One region of the Variovorax sp. BGA-UO-ETr-C22 genome, then DNA from elsewhere that is predicted to be linked to it. Evidence: predicted binding sites of a transcription regulator. Region 1 holds the regulator's gene; the other holds the start of a gene.
What was found. The regulator HrcA, encoded in region 1, represses chaperone genes, less so after heat shock. The targets are predictions, from matches to a motif close to TTAGCACTCNNNNNNNNNGAGTGCTAA.
Positions count from the first base shown of each region.

Region 2: a site for HrcA is predicted at 2,406-2,432, ahead of AC57B8_RS15775 (co-chaperone GroES). Genes of this name have one in related genera too.

Region 1 covers NZ_JCAQPA010000010.1:906,264-910,777, reverse strand. The annotation lists gene recN (DNA repair protein RecN) at 1-1,021, opposite strand, end outside; gene AC57B8_RS17680 (NAD kinase) at 1,059-1,964, opposite strand; gene hrcA (heat-inducible transcriptional repressor HrcA) at 1,996-3,003, shown strand; tRNA gene AC57B8_RS17670 (tRNA-Ile) at 3,039-3,115, shown strand; gene AC57B8_RS17665 (efflux RND transporter periplasmic adaptor subunit) at 3,376-4,503, shown strand.
Region 2 covers NZ_JCAQPA010000010.1:505,269-509,782, reverse strand. The annotation lists gene AC57B8_RS15785 (copper-transporting P-type ATPase) at 1-1,488, opposite strand, end outside; gene AC57B8_RS15780 (plastocyanin/azurin family copper-binding protein) at 1,644-2,141, opposite strand; gene AC57B8_RS15775 (co-chaperone GroES) at 2,519-2,809, shown strand; gene groL (chaperonin GroEL) at 2,866-4,514, shown strand, end outside.

The DNA.
Region 1 (4,514 bases):
GACCTTCGAGGTCGCTTTGCGCGTCGAGCGCCTGCAACTCGGCCTGCCAGCCGGCCAGCAGCGCGGGCAGCTCGGCCGGCGTGCGCTTGTAGCGGCGCGCGAGCGACATCCACAGGCCCATGCGTTCGTCGAGTTCGGCGAGGGTCTTGGGATCGGTGTCGGTGTCGCGCAGGTAGCCGTGCAGCGAGTGGGCCGCGTCAGAGGCCTGCGCCACGCAGGACGCCAGCACCTCGCCCAGCGTGCGGAACTCGGGCTCGATGTGTTCGCAGTTCTGCAGCAGCGTCGCGGCGCGCGTGAGGGCGGCGAGGGCGCCGTTGTCGTCGTCTTCGAGCGCCTGGCTTGCGCCTTGGGCGGCGTCGATGAGGGCCTGCGCGTTCGAGATGCGCGAGTGGTGGGCCGAGAGTTCGTCCCACTCGTCGGCGCCCGGCGCGAGCTTGGCGACTTCGGAAATCTGCCACTGCAACCGCTCGCGCTCGCGTTGCAGCGAGTCTTGCGCCGAGCGTGCGTGCTCGAGCGCCGAGAGCGCCTGGCGCCAGCTCTGCCAGGCGGCGTCGAGCGCGTCGGTGCGCGCGCCCGCGTAGGCGTCGAGCAGGCCACGCACGGCCTCGGGGCGGGTCAGGCTCTGCCAGGCGTGCTGGCCGTGGATGTCGAGCAGGCGGTCGCCGAGTTCGCGCAGTTGCGTGGCGGTGGCGGGGCTGCCGTTGATCCAGCCGCGGCTGCGTCCCTGCAGATCGACCGTGCGGCGCAGCAGCAGGCCGTCGCCCGCCTCGAAGCCGCCTTCGTCGAGCCAGCCGGCCAGGGCCGGGTCGGCGTCGAATTCGGCGCTCACGTCGAGCCGCTCGGCGCCTTCGCGCACGGCGCCGGCGTCGGCGCGGTTGCCCAGCGCCAGCTGCAACGCGTCGATCAGGATGGACTTGCCGGCGCCGGTTTCCCCGGTCAGCACCGTGAAGCCGGCAGACAGGTCGAGTTCAAGGGACCGCACGATCACGAAGTCGCGCAGTGCGATGCGTCGCAAAGCCATCTCAGTTCGTCCTCAAGCTGGGGGCTTGGTCCTTCATTCAGGAGCCCCCTTCGTTCCAATGGAGTTTTTTCCGCAGCGTGTCGAAGTAGCTCCAGCCGCGCGGGTGCAGGAAGCGCACCCGGAAGTCGGAGCGGCGCACCACCACGCGGTCGCCGATGGCGAGCGAGGCGAGCGACTGCATGTCGAAATTGGCGCTGGCGTCGCGACCGCTCACCAGTTCGATCACGATCTCGTCGGCATCGGGCAGCAGCACGGGGCGGTTGGACAGCGTGTGCGGTGCGATCGGCACCATCACCCAGCCCGGCACCGCCGGATGCAACAGCGGCCCGCCGGCCGACAGCGCATAGGCCGTCGAGCCCGTGGGCGACGCGATGATCAGCCCGTCGGCGCGCTGGTTGGCCACGAAATGGCGGCCCACCGACACGCGCATCTCGACCATGCCCGAGGTGGCGCCGCGGTTGACCACCACGTCGTTCATCGCGAGCGCGTCGAACACCACGGCCTCGTCGCGAAGCACCTGTGCGTGCATCAGGCTGCGGTGGTCTTCTTCGTATTCGCCGGCCAGCATCGGGATCAGCGTGGCCTGGTAGTTGTCCAGCGGGATGTCGGTGATGAAGCCCAGCCGCCCGCGGTTGATGCCGATCAGCGGGATGCCGTAGCACGCGAGCTGCCGGCCGATGCCGAGCATGGTGCCGTCACCGCCGACCACGAGGCCGAGGTCGCAGCGCTGGCCGATTTCTTCGACCGACAGTGCCTGGTAGCGCGGGTGCGGCGGGGCGTCGGTGTCCTCGCAGGACGAACGCTCCACGAACACCGTGCAACCCTGCGATTCGAGGAAGGCGCCGATGCCCTCCATCACGCCGTCGCGCGCATCGGCCTGCGCCCGGGCGCCGGAAGCCTGGTATTTGCCGATCAGGGCGACGTGACGAAAGCGTGAGGTCATAGCTCACAAATTACAACACTAAAATCTTGCAATGCTGGACGACCGTGCCAAGTTGCTGTTGAAGACGCTGGTCGAGCGTTACATCGCCGATGGGCAACCCGTCGGATCGCGCACGCTCTCGCGTTCGGCGGGGCTGGATCTCTCGCCCGCGACCATCCGCAACGTGATGTCCGACCTCGAGGCGCTGGGGCTCATTGCCAGCCCCCACACCTCGGCCGGACGCGTGCCGACCACGCGCGGCTACCGGCTCTTCGTCGACACCATGCTGACCGCGCAGCGCGAGCAGATGAGCACGCCGAGCCTGGCGGCCGACCAGCCGCAGAAGGTGATCGCCAACGCCGCGCACCTGTTGTCGAACCTGTCGCAGTTCGTGGGCGTCGTGATGGCGCCGCGGCGCGTCTCGGTGTTCAAGCAGATCGAATTCTTGCGCCTGTCGGAGCGGCGGCTGCTGGTGATCATCGTCTCGCCCGACGGCGATGTGCAGAACCGCGTGATCTTCCCGGAATCCGACTACTCACAGTCGCAGCTGGTGGAAGCCTCGAACTACATCAACGCGCACTTCGCGGGCCTGACGATCGAGCAGGTGCGCGACCGCCTGCAGTCCGAGGTCGAGAAGCTGCGCGGTGAAATTGCCGCGCTGATGCAGGCCGCGGTGCAGGTCAGCTCCGAAGTGCTCACCGATGCGCAGGCCGACGACGTCGTGATTTCCGGCGAGCGCAACCTGCTGTCGGTGACCGATTTTTCCAGTGACATGGGGCAGCTGCGGCGTGCCTTCGATCTTTTTGAAGAGAAGGCGCAGCTGATGCGGCTGCTCGACGTGTCGAGCAAGGCCGAGGGCGTGCGCATCTTCATCGGCGGCGAAAGCCAGGTCGTGCCCTTCGAAGAGCTGTCCATCGTCAGCGCCAACTACGAGGTCGACGGCCAGGTGGTGGGCACGCTGGGCGTGATCGGCCCGACCCGCATGCCGTACGACCGCATGATCCAGATCGTCGACATCACGTCGCGGCTGGTGAGCAACGCGCTGAGCCACCGCAAGTAAGCGGCTGCGCGCGGCGCATAGAATCGGGCCCGCGTGGGCCGTTAGCTCAGTTGGTTAGAGCAGCGGACTCATAATCCGTTGGTCGAGTGTTCAAGCCACTCACGGCCTACCACCACACATTCCCCCTCTGTAGACACTCCGATGAAGGCCGCATTGCGCGGCCTTTTTCTTTGCAGCCGCGAGGGCGCGAGCGAGGTTAGCGGCCGCCGCCGATTTCACCTACGGCAAACACAGGATTCCTTCAGGTTGCAACGCAACATCGAAGGCAGAATGCACCATTTGAGTGCAAATGTAACGAGCCGGGTGATCCCTGCGCACGCCGCACTGCGATTCCCGATGGCCATGACCCCGCTTTTCAAGCTCCTGCTTCCGATGTCCCTGCTCGCGCTCGCTGCATGCGGCGCCAAGCAGGCTTCCACCACCGATGACGCGCCGCCCGAAGTCGGCGTGGTGGCGCTGCACGCCAGCGACGTGGCTGTGCACACCGAGCTCGCGGGCCGCACGGCCGCCTACCGCGTCTCCGAGGTGAGGCCACAGGTCAACGGCATCGTGCGCAAGCGACTGTTCGAAGAGGGCGGCATGGTCCGCGCGGGCCAGGTGCTGTACGAGATCGAGCCCGGCCCGTTCGAGGCCGCGCACGAGCAGGCGCAGGCCGCGCTGGCCACGTCGCAGGCCACCATCGCCAGCCTGCGCGGCAAGGCCGATCGCTTCGGCGAACTGGTCAAGGCCAACGCCGTGAGCAGGCAGGAACACGAAGAGGCGCAGGCGGCGCTGGTGCAGGCGCAAGCCGGCGTGAAGGCCGCGCAGGCGGCCGTGAAGGCGGCACGCATCAACCTCGACTTCACGCGCATCACCGCGCCCATCGCGGGACGCATCGGCCGCTCCGCCGTGACCGAAGGCGCGCTCGTGGCGCCGGGCCAGGCGATGGCACTGGCCACGATCCAGCGGCTCGACCCGATCTACGTCGACGTGGTGCAGTCGAGCCTGGCGTTGACGAAGCTCAAGCGCCGGTTCATCTCGGGTGACATGGCGCCGGCCAGCACCCAGGTCAGCCTGCGCATGGAAGACGGCTTGCCGTACCCGCATGCCGGCACGCTGAAGTTCTCCGAAGTGGCCGTCGACGAGGCCACCGGTTCGGTCACGCTGCGCGCGGAATTTCCGAACCCGCAAGGGCTGCTGCTGCCCGGCATGTACGTGCGCGCGCAGGTTGAGTCCGGCGTGGAGCGCCAGGCCATCCTGGCGCCGCAGCGCGGCGTGGCCCGCAACGAGAAGGGCGAGCCGACCGCGCTGGTGGTGGCGGCCGACAACAAGGTCGAGCTGCGCGCGCTCGAAGTGCGCAGCACCGAGGGCGAGCATTGGGTCGTGACCCGGGGCCTGCGCGAGGGCGACCGCCTGGTGGTCGACGGCCTGCAGCGCGCGCGCCCCGGCGAAAAAGTGAAGCCGGTGCCGGTGTCCACGGCGGGCGCATCGTCCGCTGCTGCGCCTTCTCCGGCCGACTAATGAGAAGCGAC
Region 2 (4,514 bases), 400 kb from region 1:
CACGCCGATGCCGCTGCTGGATTCGAAACCCTCGGGCGTGTCCAGCGCCAGCTGGCGCTCGCGCGCCGCCCGCACGATGGCGTCGGCCAGCGGGTGCTCGCTGCCCTGGTCCAGGCTGGCGGCCAGGCGCAGCACCTCGTCGGCGGTGAAGCCGGGCGCAGGCACCGCGCGCTCGAACTGCGGCCGGCCTTCGGTCAGGGTGCCGGTCTTGTCGACGATGAGCGCATCGACCTTGCGGAAGTTCTCGATCGCCGCGGCATCGCGGAACAGCACGCCCTGCGTGGCCGCCTTGCCGGTGGCCACCATGATCGACATCGGCGTCGCAAGGCCGAGCGCACAGGGGCAGGCAATGATGAGCACCGCCACGGCATTGATGAGGCCGTAGACCCAGCTGGGCTGCGGCCCGAAGAACCCCCAGGCGAAGAAGGTCAGCACCGCGATGGCGATCACCGTCATCACGAAGTAGCCGGCGACCTGGTCGGCCATCCGCTGCATCGGCGCGCGCGAGCGCTGGGCCTGCGCGACCATCTGCACGATGCTCGCGAGCACGGTCTGCGAGCCGACCTTTTCCGATTGCATGACGAGGGCGCCGTTGGTGTTGAGCGTCGCGCCGATGAGCTTGTCGCCCACGCGCTTGGTCACGGGCAGCGGTTCGCCGGTGAGCATCGACTCGTCGACCGCGCTGCCGCCTTCGATCACCACGCCGTCCACCGGCACCTTCTCTCCGGGGCGCACGCGCAGCTTGTCGCCGACATGCACATGGCCGATGGGCACGTCTTCCTCGGTGCCGTCGGCGCCGATCCGGCGCGCCGTCTTGGGCGCGAGCCCCAGCAGCGACTTGATGGCCGCGGAGGTTTGCGAGCGCGCCTTGAGCTCAAGGATCTGGCCCAGCAAGGTGAGCGAGATGATCACCGCGGCCGCCTCGAAGTAGACCGACACGCGCCCCATCGACACGAACGATGCGGGGAACACGCCGGGCGCCACCGTGGCCACGACGCTGTAGACAAAGGCGGCGGCCGTGCCCAGGCCGATCAGGGTCCACATGTTCGGGCTGCGGTTCGCCACCGACTGCACCGCGCGCACAAAGAACGGCCACCCGGCCCACAGCACGATCGGCATGCTGAGCACGAGCTCGATCCAGCTTTGCGTGCCCATCTCGAACCACTGCAGGCGGTGGCCGGCCATGGCGAGCACGGTGACGACAACGCTGAGCGGCAGTGTCCAGAAGAAGCGCCGCTTGAAGTCTTTCAGCTCGGGGTCTTCGCCCTCGTCGAGGGTCGGCATCTCGGGCTCCAGCGTCATGCCGCACTTGGGGCAGTTGCCCGGGTGGTCCTGCCGGATCTCCGGGTGCATGGGGCAGGTGTAGACCGTGCCTTGCGCGGCGGGCTGCGCAGGGTCCGCGGGCGCATGCCCGTGCGATGCGTGGTGATCGTGGTGGTCGTGATGACCGGGGGGGTGTCCTGCGTGCCTGGTGGACGTGTCGTTCATTCGCGTTCTCCGACAGGAAAGGGGGAAGCCCTTGAGGGGGAAGCGATCAGTGTCCAGGTTGACACGATGTGAAGGTCAAGCCCTGTCGCGCGATCCCCTGGAAGAAAAAGCGCCGGCATGGCGGCCGGCGCGTGAAAGACGCGCGCGCATCACGCTCACTTGCCGGCCTTGCCCACCAGCACCGCGCCCTTCATTCCGGCGTCGTAGTGGCCCGGTTGCAGGCAGCCGAAGTCGACCTTGCCGGCCTGGGTGAACTGCCAGACGATCTCGCCGGTCTTGCCCGCGGCCAGCGTGACCATGTTCGGATCGGCGTGCTCCATCTCCGGGTTCTTCTTCATGGCCTCGTAGTGCGCCAGCAGCGCCTTCTCGGTCCCGAGCACGAGCTCGTGCTTCAGGACGCCGGAGTTCTTGACGACGAAGCGCACCGTCTCCCCCTGCTTGACCTTGATGTCCGCCGGCGTGAAGCGCATCGAGTCCGTCATGTCGACCTGGACCGTGCGCGTCACCTTGGCGGCCACGCCGGGCTTGCCGACGGCGGCTTCGGCATCGTGGCCGTGGCCGTGGCCACCTGCATGGGTGCCCGAAGCAAAGGCGCCGGCAGCGGCCAGTGCGGCTCCTGCGGCGAAGACGGTGTTGCGGAAGGTGTGTGTCATGGTGTCCTTGGAGGTTGCCGGGATGCCGCGACTCTAGGAAGCCAAGCCCATCCACCACCGATCACCCGGATTACAAAAAAGCAATCTGCGCGCGCGACCTACGTGCATCGGCGACATGGGCACGGCCTTATTTTGTCCGGGCAAAATACCTCAAAGCTCCACGACCGAAGGCACCCGGCCACCCGGTGTTTCCCCGGAAAAGCACGGCGGTGCCAAACGGCGGCAAGGGCGCCGCCCTTGAAAGGTCATCGAATGCCCTTATGATTAGCACTCGCTGCTGACGAGTGCTAACAGCCCTCCCATCCAGTCGACAGGTCGCCGGTTTCTCCGGCGCCCGACCACAAACAAACCCGTTTCTTACCCTTCCAGGAGATGCAATGAAACTTCGTCCTTTGGCCGATCGCGTGATCGTCAAGCGTGTTGACAGCGAAACCAAGACCGCCTCCGGCATCGTCATCCCCGACGCAGCCGCCGAAAAGCCCGATCAGGGCGAAGTCCTGGCCGTGGGCCCGGGCAAGCGCAACGACAAGGGCGAACTGGCCGCACTGACCGTCAAGGTCGGCGACCGCGTCCTGTTCGGCAAGTACAGCGGCCAGACCGTCAAGGTCGATGGCGACGAACTGCTCGTGATGAAGGAAGACGACCTGTTCGCAGTCGTCGAGAAGTAATTCTTCTCCTCCCTTTCGATCTCATCCAAATTCAATCCATTCGGAGTTAATTCATCATGGCAGCAAAAGACGTAGTCTTCGGCGGAGAAGCCCGCGCACGCATGGTCGAGGGTGTCAACATCCTGGCCAACGCAGTCAAAGTGACCCTGGGCCCCAAGGGCCGCAACGTGGTGCTCGAGCGTTCGTTCGGCGCCCCCACCGTGACCAAGGACGGTGTGTCCGTGGCCAAGGAAATCGAACTCAAGGACAAGCTGCAGAACATGGGCGCCCAGCTCGTGAAGGAAGTGGCCTCCAAGACCAGCGACAACGCTGGTGACGGCACCACGACCGCCACGGTCCTGGCCCAAGCCATCGTTCGCGAAGGTTTCAAGCTGGTGGCTGCCGGCATGAACCCGATGGACCTGAAGCGCGGCATCGACAAGGCTGTCACGGCCCTGGTCGCTGAGCTGAAGAAGGCTTCCAAGCCCACCACCACCTCCAAGGAAATCGCGCAAGTCGGCTCCATCTCGGCCAACAGCGACGAAACCATCGGCAAGCTCATCGCTGACGCGATGGACAAGGTCGGCAAGGAAGGCGTGATCACCGTGGAAGACGGCAAGTCGCTGGACAGCGAACTCGACGTCGTCGAAGGCATGCAGTTCGACCGCGGCTACCTGTCGCCCTACTTCATCAACAACCCCGAGAAGCAATCGGCGCTGCTCGACAACCCCTTCGTGCTGCTGTTCGACAAGAAGATCAGCAACATCCGTGACCTGCTGCCGGTGCTGGAGCAAGTCGCCAAGGCGGGCCGTCCGCTGCTGATCATTGCCGAAGAAGTCGAAGGCGAAGCCCTGGCGACCCTGGTCGTGAACACGATCCGCGGCATCCTGAAGGTCGTGGCTGTGAAGGCACCTGGCTTCGGCGACCGCCGCAAGGCCATGCTGGAAGACATCGCCATCCTGACGGGCGGCAAGGTCATCGCTGAAGAAGTGGGCCTGACGCTCGAAAAGGTGACGCTGGCCGACCTGGGTCAAGCCAAGCGCATCGAAGTGGGCAAGGAAAACACGATCATCATCGACGGCGCTGGCGCTGCTGGTGACATCGAAGCCCGCGTGAAGCAAGTTCGCGTTCAGATCGAAGAAGCGACCAGCGACTACGACCGTGAAAAGCTGCAAGAGCGCGTGGCCAAGCTGGCCGGCGGCGTGGCAGTGATCAAGGTTGGCGCTGCCACCGAAGTCGAAATGAAGGAAAAGAAGGCTCGCGTCGAAGACGCCCTGCACGCCACCCGCGCTGCAGTGGAAGAAGGCGTTGTGGCTGGCGGCGGCGTGGCACTGCTGCGTGCCAAGCAAGCCGTGGGCGAGTCGGTCAAGGGCGACAACGCTGACCAGGAAGCCGGCATCAAGCTGGTGCTGAAGGCCATCGAAGCCCCCCTGCGCGAAATCGTGAACAACGCCGGCGGCGAAGCCTCGGTGGTGGTGAACGCTGTGCTGGCCGGCAAGGGCAACTACGGCTTCAACGCTGCGAACGACACGTACGGCGACATGCTCGAGCTGGGCATCCTGGACCCGACGAAGGTCACCCGCACCGCACTGCAGAACGCCGCTTCGGTGTCCTCGCTGCTGCTGACGACCGAAGCCATGGTTGCTGACGCACCCAAGGACGAGTCCGGCGCCGGCGGCGGCGGCATGCCCGACATGGGTGGCATGGGCGGCATGGGCGGCATGGG